One region of the Paenibacillus sp. FSL H8-0079 genome, then DNA from elsewhere that is predicted to be linked to it. Evidence: predicted binding sites of a transcription regulator. Region 1 holds the regulator's gene; each other region holds the start of a gene.

Region 1 (10,362 bases):
GCTCCCTGGGGAATTTCTCCTCCAATAATGTCTTTGGATTAACTGTAGCAGCATCAACGTAAGATGGATTTAATATGAATCCAAACATTGCTACGGCACAGAGTAAAGCTAGTACTCTTTTCATAATAGTCTCCTTTGTAGATTACTTATCTTTTGCGTCACTAGCACTAAACATGATTCCGATCGTTTCTGAACCGAGTACACTGTAACGTATTCCATCTATTTCTGTTGATTCATCAACTGTAGACCAGTCCACGCCTTCATCCAAAATATTCATATCCGAAAGCACATTCGCTACAGAACTTGCGGGAAGGTCGGGATTAACAGAAAGAATAACCAATCCCATAGCTAGTACAATGTCTGCCCCAGATGTCACTGTTCCGTCGCCTTGACCGATCATTGTGACATCTCGCACAGAACCATCGGCTTTGTTAATCGAACCAGTGATACCTATGTAGTCGGTAATCATGTATTGAAATACATCTTGAACAGCTCCTGTTTGGACTTCAAGTTTCTTTCCTATTTTTAATTTCGGGTTACCGATTTCCATGGCACGTTTGTTGAATGACTTTCGAAACTCTTCTGGAGTCATATCTAAACTTCCTAGTATTTCTACTTTCTTTTCCTCTTTCTTTTCCTCTTGTTGCTTTACGTTCTCTTTTGCTACCTTAACTTCCTCAGTCTTAGTAGCAGATTTTTCAGCAACAACAGTTTCTGGCTTGGTTTCAGCCAGAGTGGATACTTTGGTAGTCGCAACTTCTTCTTTCTCAGTTCTATCCTCATCTTTGTTGCCGAAGATACCTCCCACTATAATCACAACAATAAGCCAAAACCACCATTTTTTCTGAATAGGCTTTTTCAATCTTCTTCCTCCTGATATAGTAATAATTAACAACAAAACATAGTCTATCAGACCTAGGTATAATTTTCTATAAAAATGTATGTATGTGGGAGAATGAATACATATAGAGTACTACTAACAGATATGGATTTCCTCACGGCAGCCTTAATACAGATTCGGGTATCCGTCTAGCATGTTTTAGGCGATCTGGAGTACAATATTGACTATGGCGGTCAAGTAGAAACGTATAGCACAGTATCAATTAAGATCATGGGGAAGAGATACTTTCGTAGTACGTTTGAATATAGGGTACAAAAATAGAGCAGGAGGATAACCTCACTGCTCTTTCTTTTTATTTGGTCGTATATTCACTTACTTCAAACGTTAAAATCTTATCAAAGATCATGTAATCTGTGCGCTTGCTAAATGGCCCTTTGTTGTTGCTGTATTTGTTTATTGCAAATTTAGATGGGCCGATTCCAGTATCTCGAACATCATACCAACTCAAAAATGCATTTACATCACTTATCGGAAGATCGTATTCTTTTTCCAAACCTGTTGTCAGGGTTACTACAAGGATAGCGCGGTCTCCATTGGGCTCTGGTTGGGGTTCTGGACCAGGAGTAGGCGTGGTTGGATCGAGAAGTTCTCCATCAATATCAATGGCGTCCAGCCAAATTAACGCATTTTGGTTATTTATTATTTCAACAGTGTGCACCGTATCAGTTAGGCCTGTTTTTTCATACGTTAATATTTGAAAACCAAGCGGTTTATTCTGTGATACCTTTTCTGAATTTCCATCGATATTTACTGTTATATCAGAGCTGCCGGCATAAGTGCCACTGGTATTTTGTGCTCCAATCCATCTAAACTTAGAGCCTTCAAAAGTAAATTTAATGCTACTTCCAGATATGCTTGAGCTTCTCCCAGTATTATTGTATAGAGCACTAGAAGAGTCTACTCCCCATGTTCCAATATACGTTATACCTGGATGTGTATCATCATATCTTTTCCAACCATCTTCAGGTGTGGCTAAAGCTTCTCCGACTGAAGCAGCAAAAGCACTTGTTCCAAAACTGAACAACAATAATAATGACAATAAAGCTGGTATAACTATTTTCTTCATATGTATTCTCCTTCAAATTGAATTTCTAAAATTTATAATACTGATCCTTGTATTCCATGTCTAAACAAATATGACTATATATGAAAGTAAGTGTTAGAATTCATGAAAATAGTTTTACTTATGATAAAGTAAAATAAAATCGTTATAGTTTTGGAGATCCCAGATTATCGCAATGATTGAACACGAAAAAAAGTAGAAGTGGCATCCTCGCTTCTTTTTTCGTGTTCAATACAAATTCAGGAAATTAGCTGATATTTATAGAACAGCAAGTTTATGTATAGACGTTAATCCTGTCGGTCGCTATAGTTAGTTAAGAATAAACAATAAGGAGATTAATGATGAAAAAAAATTGTTTGGCATTTATGACTGTTCTACTTATAGTTCTCTTGTTTTCTCAATCAACAACAGGAGCGGCATCTCCGTTAAGTAAAAAGGTAGATGGAATGCTTGGATTTTCTCCACCCACTGGAACTGAAGTAAAGGCAAGTAGCGAGTATTCTATATACACTGCGAAAAATGTGATTGATGGTAAGCTGAAAAACGAATGGAATGCAGGTACATATAGAGGTACCGTTGAACTAAAATTTTCCGAAGCAATTGAATTTAACTTTGTTCATATTAGCACTGCAGCAGAACCGATAAGGTCCGTTACATATCAAATCTATGGATTAAAAGATGGCACCTGGACTGCTATTAGTCCTAAAGAAACCCAAGCACTTTCAGAAAGATTTAATACACCTCCACCGGTTAAAGTTACGCAAGGAGTATATGAGGGCATAAAGATTGAGGGGGACGGTGGTTCTTCTTGGTTGGCAATCGATGAAATTACATTAGGCAGTTTTGAATATATCAAATTAAATGGTTCTATCACAGGAACTACTGCTACCTTAAATTGGAATACAATTAACGATGCTACAGGATATAAACTTCAATATGGTACTGAGTCAGGAAAATACACAGATTCGATTACAGTAGAAGGGAAAGATATCTCAACTTATAAAGTACCAAATTTGGGATTCGGTAAAACTTACTACTTCCAAATCGTAGCTATCTTCAATGGAGTAGAAACAGTTATTTCGAATGAAGTAGCATTAACTATAAATAATGATAACACTGAGATACCAACACCGGAACAGCCTGCAGGTGATCGTGCAATCCTTGTCGTGACTATGACTACCGGTCTTGAGAAAGAGTTTGACTTGAGCATGAAAGAAGTAAATAGTTTCATTGATTGGTATGAAACAAAACAAGCAGGAAGCGGAAAAGCATCATACGCAATTGATAAGCATGACAATAACAAAGGTCCGTTCAAGAGCCGCAAGGACTACATCCTATTTGATCGAGTCCTGACGTTTGAAGTAAGCGAATACTAAATAAATTTATATATAAGGCTACTGCGTTTGTGTTGCGGAGCCTTTTTGTGTTGTGTAATATCACCCTGTTGTACATTGTAATCTTGAATATTTAAGATATAAATTAAAACACCTCTACCCAATTATAGCATTTTGCCATAAAGGATTGAGGCGGTAAGTTATGGGATGAATGAAGTTATTTATTCTCTGATAGAACTATAATTTGATCTAAACTCATGTCTTTATTTTTAATCCACCATCCAGCAGAGTGATTTTCTTTTAAGGAATCCACCGTATCTGAATCGATTTCTTTTTTGTTAGCCTTAATAAAGAAATTCATTCTAATGTTTCTTGCCCAGTTTATTTGTTTATCAGTGCCTTTCAGCACAGGCAAAGCAAAGTCATGTTCGAGTTCAGAGAGGATTTTCTCTTTATAGTCCTCGACTTGGTTTGGTAATCTAATTGGATTCAATATTGTTCATCTCCATTTGCTATTTAAATATAAACACTACGACTGTACCGTCTGGATGTTCCTCTAACTGATTCGGTACCCAGCTGTCGGCACACGATTATCTGATGGACTTATGTATTCGATATCTTCACCTTCACCACCCTCGGCGCACATTTCCATAGGCAACTCGTCACGATCGTATCCTTTCTTAGAGTCAATATCTCTTAAATGGCAGCTTGCGGTTTTGATCTGATAATTATAACACGCCTTTATACATATTAATCGGACAGAAAATTGTTTGGAGAAGCTTAGTAGAACTCCGTGAAAGTTGTTAGGATGAGTATGTAATATGTGTAATGACTAAGAATGAAATTACATAAAATGGTGTGAGCTATTATTACTCTCTCCCATGAGTGCTTCTATAAATGTACCTAGTCCAAACGACTGGGTATTTTTGTTGCTGATAAAAGAACGTATGTTCTTATATAATAATGAAGAGGTTACATGTTAACGGATTATCAAAGGAAGGTCCTTCGGATCTTATATAACTACAAAGGTGGACGGCGCAGGTTTCCTACAATCCATGAACTGACTGTCAAAATAGGTAAGCATAAACCAGACGTTATGGTTGCTCTGGACGCTCTTGTGGCTGCGGAATACATACATTGGGAAGACAGGTCTGACACGTCGATTATAGTTATCCCCGAAGGCTGGGAACGTGAAGCTGAAAAGCCAAAGCTTCAAGAAACGCTGCATCAACTGGAGCAAGCAACATTAATTACTGGACTGAATATTGAGGAGGAATGAACTATGGTGAGTAAAATTGTCGGGTAAAGGTATCTATGAAGGATTATCTCAACGGAAATGAATGTGCAAGAGAGACGTGGCAAACCTATCTTGGACATCAGGAAGTCCAGATCTTATCAGGAATGCAGGTTAGTTACGATGACGGTGTTTAATCCTTTTGACGATGAGGAGATAAGAGGTGTTGTTGCATCAATTGATAGGCCAAATAGAAGAATTAAGCTTGTCAGAGGTGAAGAGGATTACAGTTGGATCAAGATTGAAGAGATCGCTGAGGCAAGTTTATAATTGATCGAGCCCAAGGGATTATCCCAAGGGCTCAGTTTTTTTCTTCTATTGTATAGTATTGTTCCAGAATGCTTCGGAAGTACTGTACTGACAGCTCATTTGAAGCTTGGGGGACGTCCCCAAATCATCGCCCAAACGTCCCCCAGATCGTGAAAAGGTATGATTATGTGCGAACGTATGTTTTTAGTATATTCCATATTTAGCGCGTATATATTGAAGAAAACAATCATATGACGCTATCGCACATAAATAGAACACAAGTCCACCAATGGGAACGCGATCAATATATTACTTTGTACTAATAGCTCAATCCCTTGGCGCTCTAGCGCTGAGGGGTTTTTCTTTTTGTGGGCAAGTACCTATATATTTTATGAAATACCAAAGTGCCCACAAAATCCCCCGAAATGTCCCCCGAATTATTCTTCATCAGCCAATATAAATTTTCTGTGGGTAACCAAGTCTTACATTTATATAACAAAGTACATTAGTACTTCTATTTAGATATTCGTAAACCGTAAAACTCTCTTTTCATTAATGTAAGGGGAGATTTTTTATATGTTACTTAAGCTCAGTATTTGATAAATTGTATCACTGCATGTTTGCTATAGAGCAATACTATTGTCACCTATCTTGTTGTTTCCTATTAAAGGGAGGCTACTGTCAGATTTCTTTCTAAAGCGGAGTAAACTTTATTGAGAATTGGAAGCGAAAGACTTACATAGCGATCTCTTAAGAGAACCTAATAACCATGAAAATAAAGGATATACTAACAATCCACTCTTTTAAAACTCCAACTAAGTTCAAATCAATGTTTCATTTGTATGTTGAAAGTTTCATATAGAAGAGGTATACTTTAATTAAATTTTGAGCAATTTAATTTTAAATAATTAATTGGAGATGTTAATATGGATCAAGCAAAACAACTGGTTACAGAACAACGTACATTTTTTTATACAGGTCAAACTAAAAATATCGAGTATCGGATTAATGCTCTTCAACAGCTTAGAAAAGGAATCGAAAAGTATCAGCAACGGATTCAAGATGCACTTCGGGCTGATCTGAACAAATCTGAGGCGGAAGCTTACGGTTCCGAGATTCGCATTGTGCTGGGAGAACTGGATTTCGCATTAGAGCACCTGCAGGAATGGGCTGCCCCAAGACAAGTTCCAACCAATTCGGCTATGCCGGATGGGGTGAGCACTATTTATCCTGAACCTTACGGAGTCGCCCTTATTATTGCACCTTGGAACTATCCTTTCCAACTGGCCTTCGGTCCACTGATTGGAGCAATTGCAGCCGGTAACTGTGCAGTTATCAAGCCTTCTGAATTAACACCAGCCGTATCTCGTCTGACGTATGATCTGATTCAGGAGATCTTCCCTCAAGAGTATATTGCCGTTATGGAAGGGGAGGTTGAGGCCAGCACAGCATTGTTGAAAGAGAAGTCCGATTATATTTTCTTCACAGGCAGTACGGGTGTTGGTCGCATTGTTATGAAGGCAGCTGCAGAGCACTTGACTCCTGTAACTCTTGAGTTGGGAGGTAAGAGTCCTGCTATTGTCCATAATGATGCAGATCTGAAGCTGGTGGCCCAGCGTATTGTACGTGGTAAATTCCTGAATGCAGGGCAAACTTGCGTTGCTCCGGATTATTTGCTTGTACATGAACAAGTTCATGACGAATTGATCGATCTGATTAGCACAGAGATCAAAGATAAATTTGGAGATGATGTGTTACAGAATGCTGATTTCCCGCATATTGTCAACGCACGTAACTTTGATCGGTTGTCGAAATTCCTCACAGATGGTAAAACGCTCATAGGTGGACGTTCTGTACGTGAGCAGTTGCTTATTGAGCCGACTGTACTTGGAGATGTGAACTGGGAATCACCTGTCATGCAAGAAGAGATCTTCGGTCCGATTCTTCCTGTATTTACGTACAGTGACCTGAACCCAATGCTAGAGGAGATTGTTCGCCGGCCAAAACCATTGGCGTTATATCTCTTCACACAAGATGAGCAACTGCAGGAGCAGGTTCTGAATCAAGTGTCCTTCGGTGGGGGATGTATTAATGACACCCTTTCTCATATGACTTCACACTATCTCCCGTTTGGTGGTGTAGGAGAGAGCGGTATGGGCTCATATCACGGACAACAGAGCTTTGATGTGTTCTCGCATCATAAGAGTGTTCTGAAACGCAGTAAATAATTAGCCGATAAAACAACATAAACATGAAAAAAGAGGTTGTCCTGTTCAACAGGACAACCTCTTTTCGTATTTCATTACATTACATTACATCTAGTTTTGTTACTCATGTTAAATATTAATGAATATCTCGGAAAAGGCCAATGACTTTACCCAGAATACTAACGTGTTTCAAACGTAAAGGTTCGAAGGTCGCATTCTCCGGTTGAAGGCGAATATGATCTTTCTCTTTATAGAACGTTTTCACTGTAGCTTCATCGTCTTCAGTCATTGCAACGACGATATCACCGTTATCAGCAGTCTGCTGTTGACGGACAATAACATAATCTCCGTTAACGATTCCAGCTTCCACCATACTATCTCCGACTACCGAAAGCATAAACACTTTCTGTTCGCCTACATAATGCGTAGGAAGAGGGAAGTAGTCTTCAATGTTCTCGGTGGCAGTGATTGGAACACCCGCTGTAACCTTACCAACGATAGGAATACGTGCAACGCTATGAGCAAATTGATGAGAGTGCTCAGATTCTTCCTGGCTCAAAAGCTCAATAGCTCTTGGCTTGGTAGGGTCGCGTCGGATCAAACCTTTTTTCTCCAAACGATCCAAATGTCCATGTACTGTTGAGCTGGAAGCCAGTCCAACCGCTTCACCAATTTCCCGTACGGAAGGAGGATACCCCTTCAACCGGACTTCATTTCGTATAAACTCCAGAATAGCCTGCTGCCTGCTGGATATCTTCGACATACCGTATCAACCCCATTTTAGTAACGTTTGGGAAAATTATAACATAGAACCTCCGTTCGTACAAACATAAGTTCTAAATAAAATGGCATTAAATCAGTGTTTTTTAACTTTTTGAACAGAATTTGTCCAAAAGTCGGAGCATAATACTGCAAATGCTTTGCAAAAGGACTTCAATCCAGATATTTCTCCTTCAAAAAAAGCGAACAATTGTTCTAAAAACCTATTGAACAAAACAAGTGTTCGTGTTATATTGATTCCAACAGATAGGAACAAACGTTTGGAGGCGGGTATTTAATGAGATATTCTACTTATCAAAGCATTTACGAACCGATGAATTCGGAGCTGGTGAAGTCTAACATAGGGAACTACAAGAAGGTTTTAGCACGTTTCAAAATTTCTTCATGGATGCTAAAGGTGGCGATTACCTCTTTAATTATATTTATTGGATGTAGCACCGTTTTAACTGTATTTGCTGGCAATGAGAATGATGTCCTTCCTGGAGGGAAGATAGCCGTGTCACAAGGGGAAACATTATGGAGTATTTCTTTGGAACATAAACCGACGAATATGGATACACGTATTTATATAGAAGCAATTAAGAAAGTGAATCAACTTCATACGACTTCGATCCAAGTGGGACAAGTATTAACTCTACCGCAATTTGCAGAATAAAATGCACATCAATGAGTGTTAGCACGTGTCAGCTTGACAAGCAGCCTTTATCATGGCAAAGTTAATATGACTTTGTATTTTTGGAGGGGACAAGCTTGGATATAGATAGTCTGGTAGCACGTATTAACGAATTGGCTCGTAAGCAAAAGTCCACTGGTTTGTCGGAGGAAGAACTTGCTGAACGTGCCGAGCTTAGAGAGATTTATTTGAGTAATATTCGCAGCAATTTCAGACAGCAACTGGATACCATTGAGATTGTTGATGATGAGAATGACAAAGGCCACCAAGGCAAACTCAAACACTAACGAAACCTAATGATATCATTTATGATATTTAGGTTTCTTCCTGTTATTTGAGAGTGCAATTTATAGGGGGAAATGTTGGTTTACAGTTATGTAAGCCGATACAAAGACACATAAGGGGGATTCTCATGTCGCGTTCGTTCGAGAGAACGGTTAAGAAAAATTCCAAGCAGTTAAATCAGCAACGCAAAAAAAGTGGTCAACCAATCACAGGTACACCAGGTGAAGAAGTATTTAAAGGACGCAGCCTGTTGTTCCCCATATTTTTGATCGGTCTCGCCTTTTTGTATCTGTTTATGAGCACATTCCTTGTACAAGCTCCAATGACAACTTGGGACTGGGTGACTATGCTGCTTTACGTATTTTTGGCAGTCATCTTCATGCTTCGTCGTCCGTATATCAAGATTAGCAGTAATCGGATTATAACGACGAAGGGTAATCGTGAACGTTCAATCGGGGTTGACGATATCGTCAAGTTTAGAATTGAACCAGGCACAATCGTTATCGAACATAACAGTCGCGGTAAAAGATGGGTATTTACCAAGTTATTGAACCGCTACGATACAGATGCGATTGCAGAACGTTTGTTGAAGTTTGCAAAAGCACACCAGATCACTGTGGAAACCGTCGAAAAGTAATTATTGTATAAAGGGGTAGATGATCGGAATGGCGTTAAAAGCGATTTTGTTCGACCTAGATGATACTTTATTATGGGATGAGCGTAGTGTTCGAGAAGCTTTTCATGAGACTTGTCTAATCGCAGCGCAAGAGACTGGGGTTAAACCGGAAGAACTTGAAGAAGCCGTTCGTAACGAGGCACGTGGACTGTATGAATCATATGAGACCTTTCCTTTTACCAAAATGATTGGAATCAATCCGTTTGAAGGCCTATGGGCTAACTTTACCGGTGGGGATCAACCTGAGTTCCGTCAATTGGAACAACTTGCTCCTGTTTACCGTAAAGAATCCTGGCGTCGTGGCTTGTTGAAGTTGGGTATAGATCGGGAAGATCTTGCTGAACAGCTTGCCTCGCAATTTGGAGTAGAACGGAGATCCAGACCTCATGTATACGAAGAAACGATGGATACCTTGCGTCAGTTACAAGGAAAGTACAAACTGTTGCTGTTAACGAATGGTTGTCCTGCTTTGCAACAAGAGAAGTTGGATGGTGTACCTGAATTGACTCCTTTCTTTGATGAGATTATTATCTCGGGTAACTTCGGAAAAGGAAAACCAGATCCGTCGATATTTGAACATGCTTTGAGTAAACTGGGTGTTAAACCCGAAGAGAGCATGATGGTTGGGGACAAGTTAACGACTGATATTCGTGGTGCTTTATCATCTGGCATCCAATCCGTATGGATTAACCGTGAGCATAAGACCAACAATGAAACGTATGCCCCTGACCATGAAATAACGCATTTATCGGAATTAGATCAGCTTATTGCTAAGTTCTGAGCAGATCAGCTATAACATCTTTCCTCAGTACCCTGAAACATTGGAAGCTTCAATGAACGATGATGTCGTTCTTGGAGTTACCAATGTTTTTTTATTTGAGTATATTGACTAATTCCCTT
Region 2 (10,362 bases), 750 kb from region 1:
TGTTACGGGCTCCGATAATTCTCCAACCGCTGTTGTCGGAGGGTTTAGTGGCGAACTGAATGTACTTGCCCTGATTAGTGATGAAACGGAAATGTTATCCAATGGTCAGGTGTATGATACGCCCAAAGAGGATTCGGCCAACAGGCTAAAACAAGAAATTTTGCTGACCGTGTCCGTATCTAACGATTCACTCCCGCAAGCCGCAGAGATGATCACACAAAACGGTGGGCGTTTTTGTTAAGTAAATGAAATAGATATGGTTGAATAGTTGACAGGATATTCGAGCAGTTAGACTGCGGATATCCTGTTTTGTTTTTCTTTTAGTGGTCGGCTTTGTGCTCCGGCTCGCTTGTGTAGTACAATAGTTGGGATGTTTGAAAAATGAGGAGGAAAAACCAAGTATGTTATGGCATGAACTAACAATACATACCACAGAAGAAGCTGTGGAGATGATTTCGAATTTTTTACATGAAGCGGGTGCTGGAGGGGTTTCGATTGAAGAGTCCGGTACTTTAAATAAAAAACGGGACACAACGTATGGTGAGTTATACGACGTTCCTTTGAATGATATTCCTGAAGGCTTTGCTGTCATCAAAGGGTACTTTTCCGAAGGTACAGATATGGCTGAATTACAGTCAGAAGTTCATCCGAGAATCGAGGAACTCTCCGAATTCGGAATTGATACAGGTGAGGTTCGTTATGAGACGCGTACAGTCGACGAGGATGACTGGGCAACGGCCTGGAAGCAATATTTCAAGCCGGTACGTGTATCGGAACGTCTGACGATCAAACCAACGTGGGAAGAGTATACGCCAGAAAGTCCGGATGAGAAAATAATTGAGCTTGATCCAGGCATGGCTTTTGGTACAGGAACCCACCCAACGACCTCCCTCTGCTTGCGCACACTGGAAACGGTTATTCAAGGCGGCGAGGAAGTTATTGACGTAGGTACAGGTTCGGGTATTTTGGCTATCGGAGCTATAAAACTTGGGGCAAAACATGTACTGGCGCTGGATCTTGATCCGGTTGCAGTAATCAGCGCCAGGGAGAATGTGGAACTGAATGGGCTGGAGCAACAAATTACGGTTAAAGAGAGTGATCTGTTGTCCGTCCTTGGGAGTCAGGACCCTGCGCTTGGTGTGCAACTGCCAGTTAAGGTTGTCGTGGCGAACATTCTGGCTGAGATCATTTTGTTGTTCGTAGACGATGTCTATAATGCGCTTGAGTCGGGTGGCACCTATATTGTATCAGGCATTTGGAAGAACAAAGAGCAGGTTGTACATGATGCACTGGTAGCCTCCGGGTTTGAAGTGAGTGCGATCCACCGTGAAGAAGACTGGCTGGCGTTTGAAGCCAGAAAGAGGTAACGTATGGACTTTCTGGATCGGTTCTTTCGCCTTCCGATTGATCAGTTACCATTCTTCCTGTTGACCATCCTGATCGCATTTACAGTTCACGAATTCTCACATGCGTATTTTGCCAACAAATTTGGTGATCCAACGGCGAAGCTGTTAGGAAGAGTTACGTTGAATCCGGTCGTGCACTTTGATCTGCTCGGTGTGCTACTACTTGTTATTGCAGGCTTCGGTTGGGCGCGTCCGGTTCCTGTAAACCGTGCGAATTTTGACAAACCAAGATTGATGGGGACTATCGTGTCTGTCGTAGGTCCTCTGAGTAATCTGGTGCTCGCCATTATTGGTGCCATTGTGTATGGTTGTCTGTTTGGATCAGGCGTACTGGGCACCATCGAGAATGAGCGGGTGGTTACAGCACTGATGACGTTTTTACCTATGTTCAGCATAACGAACTTTTTCCTATTTATGTTTAATCTAATTCCTCTTCCGCCATTGGATGGTTATCGTATTCTTGAAGATGTATTGCCAACGTCCCTCAGTCGCAAGCTGCAGGGTGTTGAACAATGGTCCATCTTTGTTTTCCTGTTGATTCTAGTTATCCCACCATTGCAGGCTGTAACGATTCAACCGTTATATGTATTTGCAAATAACATGTATATGGATCTGGTAGGTCTGATTATCGAGTTATACCGCTAGTGAGCGGTCAGCAATTTGAACGGATATACTGGTCAGAAACACGTAAAAGTTGTATGATCATCTGTGGCGATTGGATTCACGCCTGCCAACAGGCGGGGTGAATTCCAGTCATAACAGGACAGAATGGGTGGATTGACTTATGCAGCGATATTTTGTATCTGCAGAACAGTTTAATGAACACGCTGTGATCATCACAGGTGATGATGCACGCCATATCGGCAAGGTTATGCGTGGTAAACCTGGAGATAAACTGATTGTCAGTGACGGAAACTCCAGAGAAGCACTCGTGGAGATTGAGACGATTGAAGCTGGCCAAGTTACGGCCAATATTGTAGAACCTTTGGTTATGGACCATGAAGCGCGGATTCGCGTAACCGTGGCACAGAGTTTGCCCAAAGGCGACAAGATGGAGACCGTTATCCAGAGATGTACTGAGATCGGGGCGGTATCATTTGTACCCTTCCTATCAGAACGTACGATTGTACAATATGATGCCAAGAAAGAAGGCAAACGGTTGGAGCGGTGGCGGAAAATTGCCAAGGAAGCTGCCGAGCAGAGTCACCGGAATCGCATTCCATCCGTCGAGCAGCCACTCTCTTGGAAAGGGCTGTTATCTTCTTTTGAGGGCTATAGCCTGGTATGTTATTGTTATGAGAAAGAAAACGGTAAACAGCTGAGAGATGCGCTGAAACCGTTTGTTGAGCAGCTTGCACCTGGTGCAAGTGCAGAAGTATTGATCGTTGTTGGACCGGAAGGTGGATTTTCTGAGAAGGAGACGGCAGAAGCTGATCAGGCAGGTGCTGTATCTGTTGGACTGGGCAAACGCATTTTGCGTGCTGAGACAGCAGGGATGGCAGCACTAACTTGTGTGCTATATGAATCCGGAGAAATGGGAGGAATGTAATTGTGCCATCCGTGGCGTTTTACACCTTAGGCTGCAAAGTTAATTTCTATGATACAGAGGCGATTTGGCAATTGTTCAAAAACGAAGGATACGATCAAGTGGACTTTGATGAACAGACAGCGGATGTATACTTGATTAATACTTGTACAGTAACCAATACCGGCGACAAAAAGAGCCGTCAAATTATTCGTCGTGCCATTCGGCGCAACCCAGAGGCCATTGTGGCCGTTACAGGCTGTTATGCGCAGACTTCTCCGGCAGAGATTCTGAACATCCCTGGCGTGGATCTGGTTATCGGTACACAGGACCGTGACAAGATTTTGCCATATGTTAATGAAATTCAGGAGTCCCGTCAACCGGTTAACGCGGTGCGTAATATTATGAAAACCCGTGTATTTGAAGAAATGGACGTACCGGATTTTGCTGACCGTACCCGCGCGTTCCTGAAGATTCAGGATGGTTGCAACAACTTCTGTACGTTCTGCATTATTCCGTGGTCTCGTGGTCTCTCACGCAGCCGGGAAGCGAACAGCATTGTTCAACAAGCGCATCAACTCGTACACGCCGGATACAAGGAGATTGTTCTGACTGGTATTCATACAGGTGGGTATGGGGATGACATGGAGAACTACGATCTGACCGATCTGCTGTGGGATTTGGATAAAGTTGAGGGTTTGGAGCGTATTCGAATTAGCTCGATTGAAGCGAGTCAGATCGATGACCGCATGCTCGACGTGATCAAACGTTCGGACAAACTCGTTCGTCACTTCCATATTCCGCTGCAAGCGGGTGATGATACAGTATTGAAACGCATGCGACGCAAATATACGACAGAAGAGTTCTACAACAAGATGCTTCGCATTCGGGAAGCGATGCCAGATGTAGCGATTACGACGGACATTATTGTTGGATTTCCGGGTGAGACGGATGAGATGTACCGTAATGGCTATGCGTTGATGCGGAAAATCGGTTTCTCCGAAATGCACGTATTTCCTTATTCCAAGCGTACGGGTACACCAGCAGCACGAATGGAAGATCAGGTGCACGAAGAGGTCAAAAATGCACGTGTGCATGAACTGATTGACTTGTCCGAGCAGATGCAGCTGGAGTACGCTGAGCAGTTTGTTGGACAGGTACTTGATGTTATTCCCGAAGGTGAAGCCAAAGGCCGCGAGGGAAGTGGCAAGCTACACGGTTATAGCGACAACTATATTCAACTGGTCTTTGAGGGAACGATGGATATGGTCGGTAAAGTGTGCCGAGTCAAAGTGGTTGAAGCTGGTGTCAACGAAAGTCAGGCTACGCTGGTACGTGTGTTGGAAGACAATCTTAAGTCCGCCGCGATGTAATCGAGGCGTCAGAAACAAGGATTTCATTTCCTTGGGGAGCTTACCCGGGAGATGAGGTCCTTCTTTTGCAAAAAATAAGATATTGAAGTCGATGGGGGAGAGCACGATGAACAAAAAAGAAATTTCAGCAGGCGGAGTTGTCTATAGAACAGAGGAAGACGGAAGTCTTCAAATTCAGCTTATCGTAGATCGTTATGGTAAAACGACTCTCGCCAAGGGCAAAATGGAAGATGGAGAAACAATTGAACAGACGGCACTGCGTGAGATTCTGGAAGAGACAGGCATGGTGGGCCGTATTGTGGAGCCAGTTGATATCATCGCCTATACGTACCAACATGCAGATTTTGGCCCGGTGGACAAGGAAGTTCATTATTATCTCGTTGAAGCCGAGAGTGGTGATCTACAGCCTCAGATTGAAGAAATCAAGGGTGTGGATTGGTATGCTCCGGAAGAAGCATGGTCTCTACAGCAGCAGAGCGGATATGATAATAACGATGATATCTTGCGTGTAGCCCTGAACAAGTTAGGCATTAACGTATAACGCACTATTGTTCGAGTCAGTTAGCCGCGCGCTCTGTGGGTCTGGATAGGCAGATCATCAAGCCACGGGTGACTTCGCCGCGGGGGCGTGGACCGGTGGTTTTTTGTGCCAGATTGGCAAGTAACAGAATGGCAAAGCGAGCAGTGAACTGGTGATGTTAAAAAGGGTCTGGGCATGCGCAATCTGTGCTCCGTTGTCCGCTGACAGCCAGGCCGAAGCTGCATGCAGCTGGCCGATCAGTGGCATAAACAGCAGCGCTCCCGCAATGTTTAATACAACATGGGAGGCTGCGACAAATTTGCCTGCGGATGCTCCGCCCGCGGCAGCAATGACAGCGGTGATGCAGGTCCCCACATTGGACCCGATCACAATGGCGATGCCGATCTCCACAGGCAATACCCCTGTGGCTGCGAGCGTAATCGCCATGCTAATGACAGCAGCGCTGCTGTGAATGAGGGCGGTAAGACATGCACCTGCCAGGAAGCCCCACCATAAGCTGTCGGCCGAGCGGTCGAGAAACCATTGGAAAACGCCCATGCTCCGTAAGGGTAAGGCAATGGATTGCATCACCTGAATGCCTGTCATAACAAGTGCAAATCCCGCAGCTGCGAGGAAGCTGTACTGGATGTTAAACAGAGTCCGGCGCGTGCGTTCAGGAGCAGCCAAATTACGTTCACCAAGTACAACAAACATGGCCCAGCCCGTCAGCGACAGGATGAGCAGCGGCAGGGAAGCACGTCCGATCTGCAGTCCCACCAGCTCCGTCGTCAGACATGTCCCGATGTTAGTGCCGAGGATGATGCCGAGTGTGCGTCCATAGGTAAGCAATCTCGCATTAGCCAGTCCAATGGTGAGTACGGTGACCGCAGTACTACTCTGCAACAGGGCTGTTGCACCCGCACTGAAAGCCATGCCTTTCCATGGAGCAGAAGTAGCGCGATTGAGCCAACCTGCCAGCATAGGTCCAGCCATGCGCTGCAAGGCCGTTTCCATCAGCTTCATGCCACCAAAAAAGATAATAAGCCCATAGAGTAAGGGCAATATAACATCTCTAAACATAGAAACATCATTCCTTCCGTCCGGTTCCTTAACTCATCCTATGAGTAAGAAAAGACAACCATGACAAGCCTAAAGGAATTCAGGGGGAAGTGACCTAAATTCCCCCACCCCAATTCGAAAGATACGGTGATTCGTGTAAACGTAGCGGAGGGACGAATCAAATCTGAAGAAGCGAAGCGTGCGCCTTTGTCTCCGGATTTTCCCTTTAAGAAAGGGAATCAAAAAATCTGGAGACAACAGCGATCGGAAGATCGATTCGTAACCGGAACGTCACTTAACTGCTGCACCCCAATTCGAAAGATACGGTGATTCGTGCAAGCGTAGTGGAGGGGACGAAATCGAATCTGAAGAAGCGAAGCGTGCGCCTTTGTCTCCGGATTTTCCCTTTAAAAAAGGGAATCAAAAAAATCTGGAGACAACAGCGATCGGAAGATCGATTCGTAACCGAAACGTCTCTTAACTGCCGCACCCCAATTCGAAAGATACGGTGATTCGTGCAAGCGTAGTGGAGGGGACGAAATCGAATCTGAAGAAGCGAAGCGTGCGCCTTTGTCTCCGGATTTTCCCCTTTAAGAAAGGGAATCAAAAAAATCTGGAGACAACAGCGATCGGAAGATCGATTCGAACCCGGAACGCCACCTGCGCGCCGCACCAAACCTATCTTTTCAACTAACTATGAAAGAAGTGGATCTACCTTGCCATCAGTTACACTCGAACGCAGTCGCAAAAAGCGGCTTGAACATGCACATCCATGGATATTTAACAATGAAATTGCTTCTGTTGACGGAAACCCGGAACCGGGAGATCTGGTCAATGTATTGAATCATCAAGGTCGCTATCTGGCGACAGGATATTACAATCCCGCATCTCAAATCACAGTAAGAGTTGTAGCGTATCAACCCTTGGAGTCCGAACAGATGGACACCGCGTTTTTTGCAGCGCGTTTCCGCGATTGCTTGCGTCACCGGGAACGTTTTATCCAGGATGGAGAGGCATACCGTCTCGTTTACGGCGAAGCAGATTTTCTACCAGGATTGATCGTTGACCGTTTCGGTAGCATCCTCGTTGTACAGTTGCTTACACTTGGCATGGATCGTTGCCGTGAAGCCATTGTACAGGCACTCATTGAAGTAATGCAGCCGGAAGGCATATATGAGCGCAGTGATGTCTCGATTCGTGAACTGGAAGGTTTGGAGCAGACCAAAGGTCGGCTGTACGGAGAGTGCCCACGGCATGTCACAGTTACAGAAAATGGACTACTTATTAAAGTGGATATCGTGGAAGGACAGAAGACAGGTTACTTCTTCGACCAACGTGAGAATCGTGCAGCGATCGAACCGCTTATGAAGGGTTGGGGCTACAAGAGTGGAATCACACTTCAAACGACCGAGCAGGATGGAACAGAGCAGCTCTTGCCTGTGAATAAAAGCGGTAAGGTAGTTACATTCCCTTATTGGGATGGTGCGACTGTACTGGAGTGTTTCTCACACACGGGCAGCTTTACGTTGAATGCTTGCAAGTATGGAGCTAAAAAAGTGACTTGTCTTGATATTTCGGAGCATGCCATTGAGAGTGCACGAACAAATGTGGAGTTGAACGGTTTTACCGACCGGGTCGAATTCGTAGTTGCTGATGCATTCCAGTACTTGCGTGAACAAGTGAAGGGACTGGATGAACGTACTGCACGTGCACGTGCAGGCGAACAGAAAGTGGATACATCCAAAGCGCTGGCAGCTGGCGGTAAAACATTTGATGTGGTCATCCTTGATCCTCCTGCATTTGCCAAAACGAAATCAGCAGTCAAAGGTGCATGCCGTGGATATAAAGATATCAACCTGCAAGGAATGAAACTGGTTAATGAGGGCGGATATTTGGTAACAGCCAGCTGTTCGTACCACATGCGTCCAGACCTCTTCCTGGATACGATTGCTGATGCAGCAGAAGATGCAGGCAAAGTGCTGCGTCTAATTGACTGGAAGGCAGCCGGTAAGGACCACCCGCAAATTTTGGGCGTGGATGAAGGACATTATCTGAAATTTGCTATTTTCGAAGTGCGCAGTAAAAAGAATTAATCGTATGATTTCCGTTTCAATTAAGTATAGATCAAGTCAAAAGTCCACAGTGTGATAGCTGCGGGCTTTTTGCTGTTTTGCTGTGTTAACGGAGATGATCTCCGGTTTTACCGGATAGTGGCAAACGTATGTTCCGAACCAAGTCAGATATGTTATACTGGGAATTAAAATCTTGTACGTGTGGTTTGGAGGATTAGACATGTCCGTTCGTTTTGTTATTGGCCGGGCAGGCAGCGGCAAAAGCTTGCTGATTACCCGGGAAATTACATCCCTGCTTCAAAAGGAACCGCAAGGTAAACCTTTGATTTTACTCGTTCCGGAACAGAGTTCTTTTCGAACAGAGCAGGCATTGGTGTCTTCTGGAGCAATTAAAGGTACGATGCGCGCAGAAGTGCTCGGCTTTCGCCGGTTAGCCTACCGCGTAATGCAGGAAGCCGGCGGTTCAGCTCGTATTCCGATCGGAGCCGAAGGCAAAAAGATGTTGCTTTACAAAGTAATCCAGCGTCGTAAGGAAGAATTAAAGCTGTTTGGTGCATCCGGCAGCCAGCTGGGTTTTATAGGGGAATTAAATGACTTATATAGTGAATTTAAACGTTATGAAGTTGATCCATCATCGCTGGAAGAAGGGCTGTCTGGATGGAATACCTCATCCTCTTCGCCAATTCTGGAGGACAAGTTGCATGACTTGAATCTAATATATCGTGACTATGAACAGGAACTGACCGAATTATATATTGATGATGAAGACACGTTGACCGAACTAACAGAGCGTTTGTCGGAAAGTGCATTGCTACAGGATGCCCAGATATGGATTGATGGTTTTCAGGGATTCACACCACAGGAGATGAGTGTGATTGGTCGGCTCATGTTGCAATCCTCTTCCGTGACGATTGCACTGACATTGGATCGTCCATATGATCACGGCGCACTGCCTGGAGAACTGGAACTGTTCTATCCCACGGCGAGTGCATATGCGCGCCTAAAAGGAATGGCTGAAGAGTTGGGTGTACCGAGCGATATAACCTTGCTAGATTCAGAGATTCCACCGAGATACAGGGATCGTCCGGGACTTGCTCATCTGGAAGCTGGCTTCGACCGCCGAATTCGTTGGAAAAGTGAAGGCCTTGATTCCGGAATCCGACTGGTTGCAGCGGAGAACCGACGAGCTGAGATGGAGGGAGCACTGCGTGAGATGCGGCGTCTGGCGCAAAACGAAGGTGCGCGTTATCGGGATATGGCGGTACTTGTCCGTCAGTTGGATACCTACGCTGATATAGCTGAACCGTTATTCAGGGATTATGGCGTACCCGTCTTTCTGGACCGCAGAAGAAATGAACTTCATCATCCATTATCTGAGTTTATCCGTTCCGCACTGGATATTGTTCGGCGCCACTGGCGTTACGAGGATGTATTTCGCTGTGTCAAAACGGACCTGCTGCTTCCGCGTGATGGTTCCATCACCCGTGAAGATATGGACCAGCTTGAGAATTATGCACTGGCCTGTGGTATTCATGGATATCGCTGGACTGACGGCAAACCGTGGAAGTATGTTCCTAGCTTATCGCTGGAAGACAACGGTCAGGATGGACGTAGTCGAGGACGGGACCAGATGCTTTCTTTAATGGAGAGCTGCCGAACGGTCATTACAGATTCCTTGGGTGTTTTTGAGAAACGAATGAAGAAGGCAAAGACAGCCAAAGCCCAGTGCGAGGCACTATACAGACTGCTGGAAGATGCTGAGATCCCATGGAAGCTGGAGAACATGTCTACTGAAGCTAAGGCGCAAGGTGACCCCGAACGGTCGAGAGAACATCGGCAGATGTGGGGAGCTGTGTTGGATCTATTGGATCAGATGGTCGATATGATGGGGAATGAACGGCTGGATATCACGCTGTTTGCCGGGATGATTGAGACCGGATTGACGGAACTGAAGCTGGGTCTGGTACCACCAGCACTTGATCAGGTATTGGTCGGTTCCATGGACCGTACACGTCTTCAGGACATCAAATACGTATTTGTCCTTGGCGCCGTTGATGGTGAATTACCTGCTGTACCTCAGGATGATGGCGTATTAACGGAACTGGAAAGATCGTTGCTGACAGAAAGAGGCGTGGCGCTTGGACCAGGTGCAACAAGGCAGATGCTGGATGAACGTTTTCTAATCTATACGGCACTTACAGCGGCAAGCAGCCAGTTGTGGCTGAGTTATCCAGTTGCTGATGATGAGGGGAAAGCACTGCTTCCTTCCGAGATTGTCCGTCATGTACGGAAAATGTTTGGTCTACAAGAACAGCCATTGCTGGCTCAACCACCGGTTGCGAACTCGGAAGAAGCTCATTGGTCCTATGTCACCCATCCGGGTCAAAGTCTGTCTGCGCTCATTGGA
Region 3 (10,362 bases), 1.3 Mb from region 1:
GGATCAACTGCTCGCGCGCGTACGTGAAGAAGTGGATGCTATTGTGCAAAAAGGGTTTGATTCTACGGATTTCGAACGTTCACGTAAAAAGAAAATAGGCGGATATTTGCGTATGCTCAATTCTCCGGAGAACATTGCACATGAATTTACACGTCAGCAATTCCGTGGCGGTGATTTCTTCAATATGCTTCCGCTCTACGAATCGATTACACTGGAAGATGTGAATCTCAGACTGAGAGAGCATATTCGTTGGGATCAACTGGCTGTATCGCTAGTCGTGAGTCCTTGATATGGAGAGGGGAACAGGACAATTGAAGGCAATCGGGGAAATGACTGTACTGGTTACTGGAGCAAGCGGTGGCATCGGAGCGGCTATCGCAGAACGTTTCGCCAGAGTCGGGATGAATGTTGTAATACACTATATGAAATCGCATGAAGCAGCAAATGAAGCGGCCCGACGATGCATGGAACAGGGCAGTGGCAAGATCATGACCGTGTCTGCGGATCTTCGCAGCCGGGAACAGATTGAACGTATGCGTGAGAAGCTGGAGTCACACAATCTCATGCCAGATATCCTTGTAAACAACGCAGGAATCTCGCACTATGGAATGTTGTCTGATGTTACAGAGGAGATCTGGGACGAAGTGATGGCGATTAACCTGAAAGGTACGTTTATGTGTACACAGGAAATGATGCCTCACATGATCTCCCAAAGGTATGGCCGAATCATTAATGTGTCGTCGATCTGGGGCCTGTCTGGTGCCTCTTGTGAGGTGTTGTATTCCACAACAAAGGGCGGGGTAAATGCATTCACCAAGGCCCTTGCTAAAGAACTGGCACCTTCTGGAGTAACGGTGAATGCTGTGGCTCCTGGCGCAGTTCAGACATCCATGTTGAACCATCTGGATCAAAGTGAACTGAAGATGCTGGAAGAGGAAATCCCGGCGGGAAGACTTGCACAACCTGATGAAATCTCATCACTGGTTTATTTTCTGGCCCTCCCTGAATCGGGTTATATCAATGGCCAGATCATCAGTCCAAATGGTGGATGGTTAACGTAAAACAGCAAGAAAACTTGACTGGTTGTGAACGAAACAGGTGAAGGTTGCTTGAGAAGCGACCCTCTTCCGGATTATTTTCAAAATGCTCGTATATAAAATGTCTCGAAAGCACATATTACAACTGTTGATTTTAAATCTCATGCGACAGCTAAGGAGGATTTATCATGTCAACAGAAAAAACAGTGCTCTCCAGTTTTGACACATGGAAGAAGTTCCTGGGTGACCGCGTACTGCAAGCGGAGAAGATGGGGATGAGTGAAGATACCATTAACAAACTTGCGTATGAAATCGGTGACTTCCTCGATGAGAAAGTCGATCCGGCGAACCATTCCAACCGGGCATTGAAAGAATTATGGGATGTCGGCGATGCAGATGAGCGTCGTACGATTGCGTGCCTGATGGTCAAATTGGCCAAACAAAACGCATAAGATTTCAGATGAAGAGCTCCCGCAAGGGGGCTTTTCTCTAATGATTACAAACGGATTACAGAGCTGTTCTTGTAATTCATTTTCATTTTATATATCATTAACGTGACCCATTTTTAGAAGATGTCTCAGATTGTTGTCCAGTGGACACGTTCTGTTGCTGTCGAATAATGTGGAATAATGCATTACGGGGTGTTGAAATGGAATCTAAACAATGGTACATGGAATATAAAATACATAAGAACAGACCCGGTTTGTTAGGCGATATTGCCTCTATGCTGGGGATGCTTGAAGTGAATATATTGACCATTAACGGTGTTGAAGGCAAAACTCGAGGCATGCTGCTTGAATCGGATGATGATGAAAAAATCCGTTTGCTTGGTGAAATGCTTGGCAAAGTAAACAGCATCACCGTATCGGCTTTGCGTCAACCTAAATTGGTGGATATTTTGGCCGTGCGTCATGGCAGATACATTGACCGTGACTCAGATGATCGCAAGACATTTCGTTTTACACGAGATGAACTTGGGTTACTTGTGGACTTTTTGGGTGAAGTATTTAAGAGGGAAGGCAATCAGGTCATCGGTTTGCGCGGAATGCCTCGTGTTGGCAAAACGGAGTCTATTATTGCGGGTAGCGTATGTGCAATGAAGCGATGGACGTTTGTTTCCTCCACACTTCTTCGTCAGACGATAAGGAGTCAAATGTCCGAAGACGAATTGAACCCGAACAATGTCTTCATCATTGACGGAATTGTAAGTACGATTCGTTCCAGTGAGCGGCATTACAACCTGTTGCAGGATATTATGTCCATGCCTAGCACCAAAGTTATTGAACATCCGGATATTTTTGTACAGGAATCCGAATATGATTTTAATGATTTTGATATTATTATTGAATTGCGTAACATTCCGAATGAAGAAATTATTTATGATACGTTTACGGCTAGCTACACCGACGAATTGTAAGGAACCGTACGGAATCATGGAATAGATTAGTAACAACTCAAGAGATAAACATAAGGAGGAGATGGCATGTCTGAACTGGGTCAGCAGTTAAGAGAGGCCCGGCTGCAAAAAGGGATGAGTCTTGACGATGTACAGGAAATGACAAAAATTCGCAAGAGGTATCTGGAGGCCATAGAAGCAGGAGACTACAAAGTGCTGCCGGGCAGCTTCTATGTGCGTGCATTCATTAAAACCTATGCGGAGACTGTGGGACTGAACCCTGATGAGCTGCTGGAGGGACATAAAAAAGACGTACCGGCAGAAGAGGCGGAAGCAACGATGGAACCGGTTATTCAGAAGCGTTCCAGCCGTCCGGTTGAACGTAGTAATCGATGGATGTCTGTCGCACTGATGTGGACCTTCCCGATTCTGATTGTCGTTTTATTGTATGCATACGTTGTGTTGAACAAGGATGATCCTGCAGATAATCCGGGGCTGGATTCGGTCAAAATTACTGACAGTCAGGAACAGCCTGAGGATAAACCGGATCAACCTGCCGACAACGGACAGGCGTCTAACCCTCCTGCGACGGATTCAGGCACTGAAGGTACTGGTGAAGGTGACGCTGGTGGTAACGGTGGCGGTACGGACACAGAAGGACAGACAGACGGTCAAACGGATGGAACTGAGGAAGAACCAGAACCACCTGTCGATAATTCATCTTCTACTGTAACGGTTGCAGAAGATGGGAAATCAGGAAATATTACGAACTTTAAAGTTAACGGAAGTGCAGGCCAGCCCGTAACGGTTACGATTAAAGCAACAGGCCATAGCTGGCTGGAAGTTTACAAAGGTGAAAACTCTAGCGGAGAGAAACTGGAGTATGGTAATACTGCCGAAGGCGACAGCTTTACCTTTGAGCTGGATAGTGCAGGCATGTACATTAAGTCCGGTTACGCTGCTGCGACCACGATTGAGGTGGGGGGGCAAGTTGTAACGGATGGCAAAGCGACCAATCGGATCCGTCTGCAGCTTGGTGAAGACAGTGGCAGTACTGCTTCATCCACAGGCGTTGAAAATGGATCAACGGACAGTACAGAAGGTACCACTGGTAGCGAATAACCGGGTCAACCGCAGGAGACAATAACGTTGTCTTAACTTGCAGTTAACTTTTGGTGAAGTGAGGTGGATGGCTATGACAGTCAGCTGGATCGTAACCGGTTTAGGGATCATTGTCAGCCTCCTGGGTTATTACCTGACTCCAAGTGCTTGGGGTTACGGAATATTGGGTTTTGGACTTGCACATGTGCTTCTGGGTGTGCTCGATATGTTCAGACAGCCCAACCGCAGCCGCTATTAGTTGGAAGCTGGGCCAGCAAGCATTTTTGGCAGCCACTTCATGTGGAGGTCAAAAATGCTTTTTTCTTTGTACAACATGGCTTGAAATTAGACTTTTGCTTAAGGTATCCTCTATAATGTTACAGAACATACGATTAACTGAAAGGGTGACTGGTTTGAGTTCAGAAAATTCATTTGATATCGTGTCCAAAATGGACTTGCAAGAACTGACAAATGCCGTTACACAAACCGAGAAGGAAATTGGCACTCGTTATGACTTCAAGGGCAGCAAGAGCAGTCTGAAACTGGATAAGGATGCGTTAACGATCGTATCTGATGATGAGACCAAACTCAAGGCTGTCATTGATGTGCTGCAATCCAAAATGGCGAAGCGTGGTCTACCATTGAAAAACATTGATTATGCCAAAGTAGAGCCAGCGTCTTCTGGTACAGTCCGTCAGCGTTTGAATTTCAAACAGGGCATTGATCAGGACATCGCTAAGAAAATCAATATCCTGATTCGGGACTCCAAGATGAAAGTGAAGAGTCAGATTCAGGGAGACCAGCTGCGGGTAACTGGTAAGAGTAAAAATGATTTGCAAGCAGTAATGCAGCTGCTAAATGGTGCTAACCTGCCTCTGGATTTGCAATATACAAATTTCAAGTAATATGGCCTTTTTGTAGCAAAAGTGTTTTTTGACACGTTATTGGGCGTATATTATACTAAGTGTGCATTGCTGGCAGTCATGCATCAAGTCCAGTCCTCATCGTTTGCTGACTTTGTGAAAAGCAGTACATCTTTTGGAAGTCACCGGAACGTTTAAAGCGGTTTTGCTTTTGAGCGGTTGACTTTATTTTTTGCGTTTCTACATAGTGGGATCATGTTCATTTGGATTGACATTGAAACTGTACATTTCATGTTCCGGATGATGATAACGGGATTATGATGAATGTTTGGAGTAATGGAGGATATGAGGGAGGGCGTCTTGTGAATTTACCCAACCGGATTACGCTTGCACGAATTTGCTTAATCCCTTTTTTGATGGTGTTCCTGCTCGTGGATTTTCCATTTTATCCAGAGCCGCTTCAGCTTGGAAGCTTTTCGCTTCCGTATAATCAACTGATTGCTGCTGTTATTTTTATCATCGCCGCAAGCACAGATGGAATTGATGGATATCTTGCGCGGAAAAATAACATGGTTACCAATCTGGGGAAACTGCTCGATCCACTCGCAGACAAGCTGTTAGTTACTGCAGTATTGATCTCGCTTGTGGAGATGGGCAAGCTGGATTCCTGGATTGCAGTTGTTATTATTAGTCGTGAGTTTGCAGTCACCGGCTTGCGTCAAATTGCATTGCTGGATGGTTCGGTTGTTGCCGCCAGTGCGTGGGGTAAGCTGAAAACGGTAGTGCAGATTGTGGCGATTGTGCTGTTGCTGTTGAACAATTTCCCGTTTTCATACACGGGTATTCACGTCGATATTATCGCGGTATGGGCAGCAGCGCTTATTACCATCTGGTCGGGTATCGATTACTTTATCAAAAACAAAAACCTGCTTCATTTAACAAAAGCATAATTATTTGTTGATAAAATGGGTAATCATGAAGGAAGCATTGGGTCAGGGGCAATAGGAATTTATCCTATTGCCCTTTGATCACTCACCATGTGTACAAGGAGGATGCTCAATGAAGGCAGAAATCATTGCAGTTGGCACAGAGCTACTGCTTGGACAAATCGTCAATACCAATGCCAGATACCTATCCCGTGAATTGGCTGCGATGGGGATCGATGTATATTTCCAAACGGTGGTTGGGGATAACCTGAATCGGCTCAGTGAAGCCATTCGCATTGCGCAGGGCCGCGCAGACGTTATTTTATTCTCCGGCGGCATTGGGCCTACCCAAGATGATCTGACCAAGGATGCGCTTGCAGCTGTTCTTAACCGGAAATTGCATATCGATCGAATGGCTATGGACAAAATCGAGAGCTTTTTCAGAGATCGTAATGTCGATATGACAGAGAATAACCGACGTCAGGCGATCGTTATTGATGGCGGGACACCTCTGGCCAATGAAACAGGTCTTGCGGCAGGAAATGCGATCTCTGACAATGATAAATATTATGTTGTGATGCCTGGACCACCTAAAGAGCTGATTCCAATGTTTGAACAGGAAGTCAAGCCTTGGCTGTTCCAGCATGTACTCACAGAAGAAATGCCGATCTATTCCCGAATGCTCAAATTCGCAGGTATTGGTGAATCTGCTCTGGAAGATCGACTTCTGGATCTGATTGACGCGCAGACAGACCCTACGATTGCTCCTTACGCGAGCGAAGGTGAAGTTACAGTACGTGTCTCCACCAAGGCCGCCAGTGAGGGAGAGGCGAAGCTGAAGCTGGATGCGATGGAGGTCCAGATTCGGGAGCGTTTGACAGAACATCTCTACGCGAACGAGGATGTGCCTATAGAGTACACAATTGTAACTATGATGTCTGACATGGGTCTGACGCTTAGCGCTGCTGAGAGCTGTACAGGAGGGCTTGTCATGCAAAGTCTGACTTCTGTACCCGGAAGTGCGTCGATGCTTAAAGGTGGCATTGTGTGTTACTCCAATGAAATTAAAGAAAAGCTGCTGAATGTGCCTCATGATTATCTGGAAGGTGAAGATGCACCTGGGGCAGTAAGTCCGGAGGTTGCAAAAGTGCTTGCCGAACAGATCCGCATGATTGGCGATGCTGACTTTGGCCTGGCCGTTACCGGTGTAGCTGGACCGGGATATTCAGAACGCAAGCCACCTGGACTTGTCTTTATTGCTCTTGCTGAACGTGGAAAAGAAACGGAAATTCATGAGCTGCGCATCAATGGTAATCGTGAGACGGTTCGCATTCGTTCAGCTAAAGCGATTCTCTATCGCTTATGGCAAAAACTTGTGGCAATGGATTGATTAGTTAACCACTTGGATTGCATTTATAGTTCCAAGCAAGTATAATTAAGGAAGACGGAAGAACCGTAGAATTAGGCTTTACAGCCTTGTTTACGGTTCTTTTTTCTGTTTAATGGAAAGTTTCTTAGAGGAAGAGGCGCCTCGGCCTTTACAAAAAAAACGAATGTATGTTCGAAAAAAAGCTTGGCAAACGTGTTAAAACAAGGTATCATTATCTTATAAACAGTAAAGGGTGTGAGCTTATTGTCAGACCGTCGTGCCGCGCTTGATATGGCGCTCCGTCAAATAGAGAAGCAATTTGGTAAAGGATCCATCATGAAACTGGGTGAGTCCACTCATATGAACGTGGAAATTATTCCCAGCGGTTCCTTGGCTTTGGATATTGCATTAGGAACAGGCGGCTTGCCTAAAGGCCGTATTGTTGAAATATATGGACCTGAATCCTCTGGTAAAACAACCGTAGCATTGCATGCTATCGCTGAAGTACAAAGAGCGGGTGGACAAGCTGCATTTATCGATGCCGAGCATGCTCTTGACCCACAATACGCAAGCAAATTGGGTGTTAATATTGATGAATTGCTTCTGTCTCAGCCAGATACGGGTGAGCAAGGGCTGGAAATTGCAGAAGCTCTTGTACGCAGTGGTGCAGTAGATATCGTCGTTATTGACTCTGTAGCCGCATTGGTTCCAAAAGCAGAGATTGAAGGCGAAATGGGTGATTCACACGTTGGTTTGCAAGCGCGTTTGATGTCTCAGGCGCTGCGTAAACTGTCTGGTGCAATCAGTAAATCCAAAACAATCGCAATCTTCATTAACCAGCTTCGTGAGAAAGTCGGCGTTATGTTTGGTAACCCGGAAACAACACCTGGTGGTCGTGCTCTGAAGTTTTATTCCACAGTACGTCTGGATGTGCGTCGTATTGAGAGTATCAAATCAGGCAATGACATGATTGGTAACCGTACTCGTATTAAAGTGGTGAAAAACAAAGTGGCACCTCCGTTTAAACAAGCGGAAGTGGATATCATGTATGGCGAGGGTATCTCGAGAGAAGGCAGTATCATTGACATTGGTACAGAGCTGGACATCGTTAATAAAAGTGGTGCATGGTACTCCTACGAAGGCGAGCGTTTAGGACAAGGCCGTGAGAACGCGAAGCAGTTCATGAAAGAGCATAAAGATATTGCTGACATCATTGAACAAAAAATTCGTGTAGCCAGTAACTTGGTTACTGCAGTCCCTGCGCCAACTAGTGAAGAGCAACAAAAAGAAGCAGCAGAAGAACAAGAATTGTTTGAAATCAACGAGTAATCCTCCTGATTCCTCCCTTACAGGGAGGTACCCGAGGGTGTTGCCCTCTGGACTTCGTAAACTTGTCTGATTGAGCTTGGCTCGATCTGGATAAGAGATTATGGTGGGAGTGCTCTCGTTGTCTAACAGCCCCTGTCCCAATGGACAGGGGCTGTTAGCACGCTGACTGTCAGCGGTAAGTGTAGAGATAAAGGTCGGGCTGAGTTCCCGGCCTTTTGTATTAGCATTCGCTGTCTTCTGTGAAGATGCGCTTAGTGTAGTCAAAATGAAAATGTTATGAAAGGGGAGACCTGAATGGATCAACATGACGAGGATTTATATGAAGAAGCAGAACAGGATGGCCTATCCCAATTTCCGGACAACGAAGAACTTATTATTACACGTGTAGAACGAACGAAGAGCAGGCAAGCTCGTTATCGAATCACTTTTGGCATCCACTCCATTACGGTTCTTGAAGATGTAATGATTAAATACAGGATGACGCAAGGCAATACGTTCATGAAAAAGGATCTGGAAGAAATCATTTTAGCTGACGAGCGACAGCGGACGTATGCACAGTCTCTGCGCTTTTTGGAGCATAAACCGCGTACGCGTCATGAGTTAAGTCAGAAACTTCGGCAGAAGGAGTTTGCTGCACCTTTGATTGAAGAGACGCTGGATCGGCTTGAGCAGGAGAACCTGGTGGATGACGATCTATTTGCGAAGGAATGGACAAGACAGCGTATGGAGGGCAAGCGGAAGGGAAAACTGTGGATAAGGCAAGAGCTGCGTCAAAAGGGCATTGCCAATGATCTCATTGTTGAGGCACTAGAGGGTATTAGTACAGATGCGGAATTTGAGACTGCTCTGAGCGCCGGACGCAAAAAGTGGAATCAGGTCAAAGGGGACGTCAAAGAGAAGAAACATAAAACGCTTCCCTTCCTAATGAGACGTGGTTTTTCAATGGATATGGTGCGCCGGGTCGTGAATTGTTTAATTGAAGAAGATGAGGCTGGAGACCCTGAAGATGACGAAGCGTTGTTATGGGATTAGCAGACTAGAGTCTCTATACTGCATTCTCTTGACAATTTCTTTCGTCAAATACTAAAATGGACATGAGTCTGTAAGAAATGGACAACCCTTTTTCCTTCCAAAAAAGCGGTTTCGGTTTCTTAAGATTTATACCATTCTTAATTATGGGTTCGCTGGAAACAGTGAATAGTACGTGGAAACATGTACATGTGAAATGAAAATCGGCGGGGGATCGCCGTGAGTATTCGTTATTCCCAAACATATGTAAGGTTTGAAAACTGCAAATTGACCCAAGGAATGCCTTGGAGGAACCAACGAGGAGGTGAACAGTATGAATCCTGCAATCACGATCGCTCTCGTTGTGGCCGCGCTAATCATTGGGTTCGGAGTAGGGTATTTTATTCGCAAATCTCTTGCAGAGGCTAAAATCTCTAGTGCGGAACAAGCTGCCGTACAAATCGTGGAGAACGCGAAGAAAGAGGCAGAGGCACTGAAGAAAGAAACGGTGCTGGAAGCGAAGGATGAAATCCATCGCATTCGTGCTGAAGCTGAAAAAGACACTCGTGAACGTCGGAATGAAATTCAACGACAAGAAAGACGATTGTTGCAAAAAGAAGAGTCGCTGGATAAAAAATTGGAATCACTCGAACGTAAAGAAGAGCAAGTGGCTAACAAAGAGAAACGAATTGATGAGACTCAGCAGCAGATCGAAATGATCTACAAAAACCAGGTGACGGAGCTGGAACGTATATCCAACCTCACTATGGAAGACGCACGCAGTATCATACTGTCCAACGTAGAACAGGAAGTTCGTCATGAGACGGCTCAAATGATCAAGGACATTGAACAACAAGCGAAGGAAGAAGCGGACAAAAAGTCCCGCGAGATTATTACACTCGCCATCCAACGTTGTGCGGCTGACCACGTAGCGGAAACAACCGTATCTGTTGTTACCCTGCCAAATGAAGAAATGAAAGGCCGGATTATCGGTCGTGAAGGACGTAACATCCGTGCGCTTGAAACCCTTACAGGGATTGACCTCATTATCGATGATACGCCAGAAGCTGTTATTCTGTCGGGCTTTGACCCGATTCGCCGTGAAATCGCCCGTACTGCCCTGGAGAAACTGGTGGCTGATGGACGTATTCACCCGGCACGGATTGAAGAGATGGTTGAGAAATCCCGCAAGGAAGTGGATGAGCGCATCCGTGAATACGGTGAGCAAGCTACCTTTGAAGTGGGCGTGCATGGTCTGCATCCGGATCTGATCAAAATTTTGGGCCGGTTGAAGTTCCGTACAAGTTACGGTCAGAACGTCTTGAAACATTCC

The links. Region 1 encodes LexA, which represses DNA repair genes until DNA is damaged. Its sites were predicted from a motif close to CGAACATATGTTCG; they were not measured.
Region 2: a site for LexA is predicted at 8,098-8,111, ahead of addB (helicase-exonuclease AddAB subunit AddB). Genes of this name have one in related genera too.
Region 3: a site for LexA is predicted at 6,874-6,887, ahead of recA (recombinase RecA). Genes of this name have one in related genera too.

What each region holds. Positions count from the first base shown of each region.
Region 1 is NZ_CP150300.1:3,883,373-3,893,734, reverse strand. Features, by position in the region: gene MHI06_RS17295 (hypothetical protein) at 1-124, opposite strand, end outside; gene MHI06_RS17290 (hypothetical protein) at 143-862, opposite strand; gene MHI06_RS17285 (bacterial surface protein) at 1,194-1,967, opposite strand; gene MHI06_RS17280 (fibronectin type III domain-containing protein) at 2,303-3,340, shown strand; gene MHI06_RS17275 (hypothetical protein) at 3,516-3,791, opposite strand; partial or broken gene MHI06_RS17270 (DNA-entry nuclease) at 3,811-3,998, opposite strand; gene MHI06_RS17265 (hypothetical protein) at 4,275-4,577, shown strand; gene MHI06_RS17260 (aldehyde dehydrogenase) at 5,768-7,069, shown strand; gene lexA (transcriptional repressor LexA) at 7,185-7,811, opposite strand; gene MHI06_RS17250 (LysM peptidoglycan-binding domain-containing protein) at 8,106-8,483, shown strand; gene MHI06_RS17245 (DUF896 domain-containing protein) at 8,579-8,788, shown strand; gene MHI06_RS17240 (hypothetical protein) at 8,914-9,423, shown strand; gene MHI06_RS17235 (HAD family hydrolase) at 9,452-10,243, shown strand.
Region 2 is NZ_CP150300.1:4,637,052-4,647,413, reverse strand. Features, by position in the region: gene MHI06_RS20815 (hypothetical protein) at 1-241, shown strand, start outside; gene prmA (50S ribosomal protein L11 methyltransferase) at 402-1,367, shown strand; gene MHI06_RS20805 (site-2 protease family protein) at 1,371-2,051, shown strand; gene MHI06_RS20800 (RsmE family RNA methyltransferase) at 2,191-2,955, shown strand; gene mtaB (tRNA (N(6)-L-threonylcarbamoyladenosine(37)-C(2))-methylthiotransferase MtaB) at 2,958-4,304, shown strand; gene MHI06_RS20790 (NUDIX domain-containing protein) at 4,411-4,845, shown strand; gene MHI06_RS20785 (Na/Pi symporter) at 4,903-5,904, opposite strand; gene MHI06_RS20780 (class I SAM-dependent rRNA methyltransferase) at 6,600-7,976, shown strand; gene addB (helicase-exonuclease AddAB subunit AddB) at 8,176-10,362, shown strand, end outside.
Region 3 is NZ_CP150300.1:2,544,843-2,555,204, forward strand. Features, by position in the region: gene MHI06_RS11525 (pitrilysin family protein) at 1-289, shown strand, start outside; gene fabG (3-oxoacyl-ACP reductase FabG) at 291-1,061, shown strand; gene MHI06_RS11535 (DUF3243 domain-containing protein) at 1,226-1,489, shown strand; gene MHI06_RS11540 (DUF3388 domain-containing protein) at 1,687-2,454, shown strand; gene MHI06_RS11545 (RodZ family helix-turn-helix domain-containing protein) at 2,521-3,555, shown strand; gene MHI06_RS11550 (hypothetical protein) at 3,629-3,793, shown strand; gene MHI06_RS11555 (YajQ family cyclic di-GMP-binding protein) at 3,948-4,439, shown strand; gene pgsA (CDP-diacylglycerol--glycerol-3-phosphate 3-phosphatidyltransferase) at 4,760-5,347, shown strand; gene MHI06_RS11565 (competence/damage-inducible protein A) at 5,457-6,713, shown strand; gene recA (recombinase RecA) at 6,957-8,021, shown strand; gene MHI06_RS11575 (regulatory protein RecX) at 8,316-9,053, shown strand; gene rny (ribonuclease Y) at 9,364-10,362, shown strand, end outside.